Regions from separate parts of the Paenibacillus terreus genome, predicted to be linked through region 2. Evidence: riboswitches for the same ligand, from Rfam matches in the RefSeq annotation. Region 2 holds a riboswitch; the other holds the start of a gene.

Region 1 (3,112 bases), on a different contig from region 2:
AGGCTCATCTGGAGAAGCTAGAGGGCTGGGAGCTTGAAGAGGGACGCTGGATTGTCCGAAAATATGTCTTTTCCAGCTTTATGAGAGGAATTGCATTCGTGGATGAGGTAGCTGGTATTTCGGAAGCATTCAATCACCATCCGTTTATTACCATTGATTACAAGACGGTCACACTGCGTCTTACCTCATGGGATGAAGGCGGGATCACAGCAGTGGATATAAAAGAAGCGCAGCAGTACAATGAAGCGTTCGAACGAATGCGTTCGGAGGATTAGCCCTGCAACACCAAATAAACTTAAGCAAATAAGCGTTTTAATGGAGAAACGCCCTGGTTTAGAGTTAAGACTCTGATTCCGGGGCGTTTGGTATATTGTGTGTATCTTCACCATGATTGTAGACCATGCAATGAAAAGGTTTCATCCCTTCGGGAGTTTGCCGCTCGTAGGTATCGGTAATCCGAAAGCCTGCCGACCGGTAGGCTCTGATGGCCCGTTTGTTCCAGACGAGGACTTCGAGGTCGATCTCATTGTGTGGTGTACGGCGCCTGGCTTCCTCGGCGATAGCCCTCACAAACTCCGCGCCATGTCCATGACCGCAGAGTTCAGGGCGCATTCCGAGACCAAGGCGGGTCACCCCTTCCATAGGGAAATACTGGGCAAATCCGCATAGATCCCCTGACTCATTCAATACGGCGACATATTGGGAGCTCCGCAGCTCCGTGTTGGCGAATTCGATATCAAGAGCCTTCATTTGCTCCCAAGGGAGCCAGCCGTAGATGTCGTAAGGTGGTTCATATTTCCACTCGCATATGGCAGCCGCCTGCTTTTCACTCATCGGAACGACCTGATAGCTTGCTGATCCGGCGGACATGTTCTTTCCCCCCTTTAGTTAAACCTGTTTGGCAACAAAAAAACGTCTATCGATGTACATTCACAGATGACAGACCGCATCTACCGATAGTTTTTTCGATTTCAGGAGGCTTATGCCAAAGTGTTTATACTTACTGAAATCTAAAAAAACAGCCTCAATTCCGGTCGGAATCGAAGCTGCTATTGAAGTTCGTATGAATGATGTAATGATTTCTAATCAAGGGCAACGGATTCGTAAGTGGATGTGCTCATGACACGTTTGGCACCAAGATACCGGTTGGCGTAGTAACTTTCATTCAAGGAACTGACGGTGACACCGCGCGATGAGGAGGAATGGGCAAACTTGCCGTCGCCTACAAAAATCCCTACATGTGAAACTCCTCTTCCGTTGGTGTTAAAGAATACCAGATCGCCAGGTCGCATTTCATCCCGCGAAACGGAGGTTCCCATATCGAATTGAGAGGAGGATTGGCGTGGAAGATCGATTCCAAGCTTCTCAAATACATAACTTGTAAATCCGGAACAGTCAAATCCGCTCAACGTTGTGCCGCCTGCTCTATAAGAAGTGCCTTTGGCATCCTGAATGATCTGGTCCATTTTAGAGTCCGCATATACGCTTCCTGCGCCGAACGAAAAGGCCGAGAAGGCGATTGCTGCACTCATGAGTGCGATAGTTAGCTTCTTCTTCAAAAAAATACAAACCCCTTCCAATGCCTGCGAGGTTAGCTTAAGGGTTCGGTAGAAGGCTCCCCTATGATCCCTCTGTTGCGAGATCAATTCACCCAAAACTGGTTCCCCCGCTTCCCAGGTGCCGGGAATTCGGCTTCACTTAGATATGCACCTTGAAGCGTATGAATAATCCTGAATGGTTTGTCTAAAAAGGTTACAACAATAATTACAAAGTTGTTACTATCAGTTCACTGCGACTATTGTAACAAAGGAAGCATAGTTTGGCAAATGTTTCATAGCAAAAAACTGCAAAAAAATAGCCTCTGCAGCAAGCAGAGACAAAAAATATCGAAAGCACTATGTTAAGTGAGATTAAACAAACCTATACTTTTGAGAATTCACTATATTTTTTGTTCGCTTGAAATGCAGGGGTTGGCATCATTTTACTCCTTGGTGAACGAATCACAAGCCGTATTCCATAAATGATACTGTGCGGACGTATGCCATATTGTAAAAAGTGAAGAAATAAAATGATAGGTCTGATGCAGAATGAGTGCAAGCAGTCCTGTCCACAGCCAGGCCGAAGCGGTAAAGATAGAGAGCAGGACGAATACGGACGCTCCGAGCAGTGCGGATATTCCGATACCGGGCAGAATTCGCCGCATGCAGCAGGCGAGCGAGAACCAGGCGCCCCTCCCGCTGATCGTTCCGAACTGCATGTACATCACGCATTGACGGATGAGCCAGGCCAAAATGCCCCATAAAGCGATGTAGGGGAGAAGACGGGCGGCGGCCATGAGCGGCTCGTTCATTAAACCGGACAGAGTCTGCAGCAGACGCGGTATAATCCAGTATCCGGGAAGCAGCAGAAGGCAGATTTCAACCGTGTAATATAAAAGGGACGAACGCCAGAACAGCCGGATGCCGGTGAGAAAGGAACGCCGTCCTAGCTCTTTCTTCATGTGCAGGCTGTAATACACACCTACGCGGACCAAAGGGGTCAACAGCATGCGCAGCAAGATGACCGCAAGCAGAACCCAGAAATACAGATGGACGGAAGAATTTTGCACCAATGCAATTTGGCTCTCCATCCAGAATAAGGTCTGGTTGAGCTCGCTCTGCCCGCTTCCCGGATAACGCAGCAGCAGGGGCACAATCCCCGATTCCGTGTATTTATAGTTGAATACTCCCCAGACAAGACGGTAGATAAACAGCAGAATTACGATAAAAAAGTGCAAGCGGACGAGCGTCCAACCCTCTTTTACAGAATTCATCACCTCGGACACCTCACCATGACAGACTTCCAATCAAAGCTTCAGCCAGCCTGGTCATCCCCAGAAGCCAGCGTGTTTCGGTTTTCTCCGGCAGCTTGGCCAGCAGTGTGTTATTCAGGTGGTTGTTCTCCAGAGGGATCGTATGAAGAGGATCAATGACCACCGAGGCAGCGGGGGACCGGCTTTGAATACGGTAGGTTACCTTTTGCTGCTTGCCGTCCCACGTTTTCTGCACGCTGCTTTTATCCTCGAACGTAATTTGTACAGGCACTGCCGGCACGTCGCCACCCTTTTTGGAAA
Region 2 (3,112 bases):
GTCGAACACCTGGCCTCTGACGATATTCTTAACGGCTCTAAGTACAATGTCGCCGCCAACAATAAGATAAGCGATGGCAAACAGTGCAAACTCAGCTATCCCGGTGATTGGCGCCAATAACCCGATTCCTGTCAAAAACGCGCCTGCAATCAGGCGAATGATCATGCGTTTCGTATTGCCCGCACCATGATCATGGCTGTGTCCATGACTGTGGTCGTGATCATGTGCATGAGCGTGTCCATGATCGTGGCTATGACCGTGCTGCACAGCCGCCTTTGAGGCAGCCCCGTTCCCCTTTTCCACAACCTGAATATGAGGCTCCAGCTGATTTACTTTTTTCCTGGCCGCTGTGACGACAGCCTGATCATGCTCTTTATCCACTTCCATTGTAAGTGTCTTGCTTACGAAGTTAACAGAACAGTCCATGACCCCATCGAGCTTCTTCACACCGTTCTCAATCTTCATGGCGCAATTCGCACAATCCAGCCCTTCCAGTATGAGCTCCCGTTTCACCTTCTCAGCCGCTGTACCCATGAGACTTCTCCCCTTCCTGACAGCCAAAAACCTATATATGAATAATTGTTCATGTGTTATGAATTTATTATATGTAGTGAAGGAGAAGATTGTCAATGCAGTATACCCAATTCGTGCAAAGTGAATGTTCTGGCAGCAAAAAAAGGACAAGCCCGAAACAGCTTCAGGCTTGTCCTCTTCAATTTCATCAACGTGCTTCGCTTACCATTCTGGTATAGCTGTACTCGCTGATGACACGGCGGGCTGTAACATATCTGTTGGCATAATAAGGCTCCGACAGACTGCTGACCGTTACACCCTTGCTGCTTGCGGAATGGGCAAATTTATTATTCCCCACATAGATACCGGCATGGGAAATCCCCCGTCCGCTTGTATTAAAGAACACCAGGTCTCCTACCCTGAGATCGTCCTTGGCGACTTTTACACCTGTGTTCGCCTGCTGCTGGGAAGTACGGGGCAGATCCAAGCCAAACTTGTTGAATATGTACAAAATAAACCCGGAACAATCGAAACCTGCGGTTGTCGTGCCTCCGTATTTGTATGGAGTGCCTGCAACCTGAGCAACATAGCTGTTAATTTGCGCTTCACTGGCATGTGTAGTGGCAGCCCCGGACGTGAACAGTACGGCGGCTCCAAAAATCGATAAAATCGCTTTTTTCAAAAAAATATTCTCCCTTCAAAGCCTACGGAGTTAGCTGAGGGTTAGGTAGAAGGTTCCCTTTACTCTCTTACGCACAAGAATAATTCACCCGAAGTGGTTCCCCCGTTTTCAAACACATTGAAATTCGGCAAATATTAAAATTTTGTAACCTTAATCAGGGTAATACACCCGAATACTCTTTGTCAATGGAAGAAAAACCCTTACTAGTGAAGTCAATAATGGCTGTATATCAACAAAAAATTGCAGTCCACAAAAGTAACATAAAAGAAACAAAAATGTAAACATCCAATGCATAGTTAGCTGAATTGAGGTACATATTAAAGCCTGGAAACCCAATCCATGACATCAGGAGGTAAATCCAATGGCTACCAGTAGACAGCATCAGGAAGCGCACGGTATCGGGCAAATTGAAAAGCAGCTCAATCGTCAGGCGGAGGCCGCAGCACAAATTCAGGGCGGGAGTGAAACAGACCGCGAAATTAACGAGGCAAGCATGAAAAAGGATAGTGCTGTGAAAGAAGAAGCCGATCCGGAACAAAAGTAAGAAAAACGCTTATCAACGCACATTCACAGAAGACAGACCGCGTTTAGCAGTAGTTTTTCTTGCGATTCCAGGAAGGTTATACCAAGGGGGTTGTACTTCCTGGAATCTTAAAATAAACGGCGCCCTTCGGGGCGCCGTTGCTGCAGGCAGGTACGGTTTACTTCATTGTTCCTATATTTCTTAGTGTAACCTTGACGGATATCTTGGCGTCTGACTCCGTGGACACAAATTTCTGTCTTATTTTCGGCCAATCCCGGCCAAACCTCATTCTTGCATAACGGCCAAATCCGACAGGGTCAACCTGCATACTTTGCAGTTTCTTTAGAACGTCTCTAATTTGGTCGCGTATGTACTCCTCACTGTTTTGTTCAACCAGCTTGATCTCATTTTGGCTTTCCAGATTCAGCTTTCCTTTATAGTCCTGGATCACGGCTTCCAATTCCAGCCTGGAAAAGATCACCGGATGATTCAGATCTCCTGTCACTTTGGTGCGCACCTGGCTTTTCATCAGATTTAATAATATAACCCCATGCCTTGAAGGTGAGGCGTTAAACGGAACTGTAATACTTGGAAAACGTTTCTCTTTCCTGAGCATCTCAACGAGTTGAGCTTCGCCGGGATTCATAAAGCCCACCAAACGGTCCTTTTTAAACAATGCTATTTTCGAAATTTTGATCGATTGCTTGGTAGCTTCAATGTAGGGGATCATTGGGTCACTCACATCATTGGTGAGCACAAAAATAAAATCCCTCAGGGTAGTGTACGGACTAAACGCGGTTTCTTCTCGGGGTCTTAATAAATCGTTCAAAAATTCACTATTCTGTTTTGGCGCAGTATTTTTTAATATAGATTCGGCAGATCCCTTAACAATGGCCAGAACTCCGTTGTTTCCGACCTGGGGATCACGGTACAAGTCCAAGAGGATGTCTCTTAACCCGCTCCCGCGCGCCAGCTCTTCGCCGATCAGAATGACCCGAGTCTGGCGCAGGCTCACGGTTTTTGAAGACATTGCGGATATTTTATAAAAGGCTTCATGAGTTAAGATGCCTTTCGCTGTATAGATCTTGTCCTTTTTGAAACCGCCCTTCGTAGGCTGAGGCACGGAAATTGTAACCTTGATCCGGTCTTGCGGCGATTTATCAAATCCAAGCACGCCTGCCATTTCAAGGTCCTCAAGCGAAGGCGTCTCCACCCGCTTGTTTTCGCAGCCAGCAGGAAATAGCGCAGCAAGCACCAGCATGGATAGGAAAAGATATCTGAGCAACATATTAACTACCCCGTTTTTTTAATTTGTGGAGCCCAAGCATCAAGCTGGGCCATAGAATAAGAAGATATCCGGCATACCGCCCTATGCTTTCATAAGCTGCATTCAG

The links. Region 2 has a riboswitch for cyclic di-AMP ahead of ACE5KN_RS22900 (C40 family peptidase). Riboswitches for the same ligand answer to the same signal wherever they lie in the genome.
Region 1: it holds a riboswitch for cyclic di-AMP, as region 2 does, so the genes downstream of both, ACE5KN_RS30605 (C40 family peptidase) here and ACE5KN_RS22900 (C40 family peptidase) in region 2, are expected to answer to the same signal.

Annotation. Positions count from the first base shown of each region.
Region 1 is NZ_JBHIRX010000032.1:21,247-24,358, forward strand. Features, by position in the region: gene ACE5KN_RS30595 (4a-hydroxytetrahydrobiopterin dehydratase) at 1-275, shown strand, start outside; gene ACE5KN_RS30600 (GNAT family N-acetyltransferase) at 340-870, opposite strand; gene ACE5KN_RS30605 (C40 family peptidase) at 1,083-1,559, opposite strand; cyclic di-AMP (ydaO/yuaA leader) riboswitch at 1,566-1,704, opposite strand; gene ACE5KN_RS30610 (hypothetical protein) at 1,982-2,812, opposite strand; gene ACE5KN_RS30615 (M1 family metallopeptidase) at 2,826-3,112, opposite strand, start outside.
Region 2 is NZ_JBHIRX010000015.1:114,650-117,761, reverse strand. Features, by position in the region: gene ACE5KN_RS22905 (heavy metal translocating P-type ATPase) at 1-534, opposite strand, end outside; gene ACE5KN_RS22900 (C40 family peptidase) at 722-1,195, opposite strand; cyclic di-AMP (ydaO/yuaA leader) riboswitch at 1,200-1,335, opposite strand; gene ACE5KN_RS22895 (hypothetical protein) at 1,557-1,739, shown strand; gene ACE5KN_RS22890 (Ger(x)C family spore germination protein) at 1,897-3,006, opposite strand; gene ACE5KN_RS22885 (GerAB/ArcD/ProY family transporter) at 3,008-3,112, opposite strand, start outside.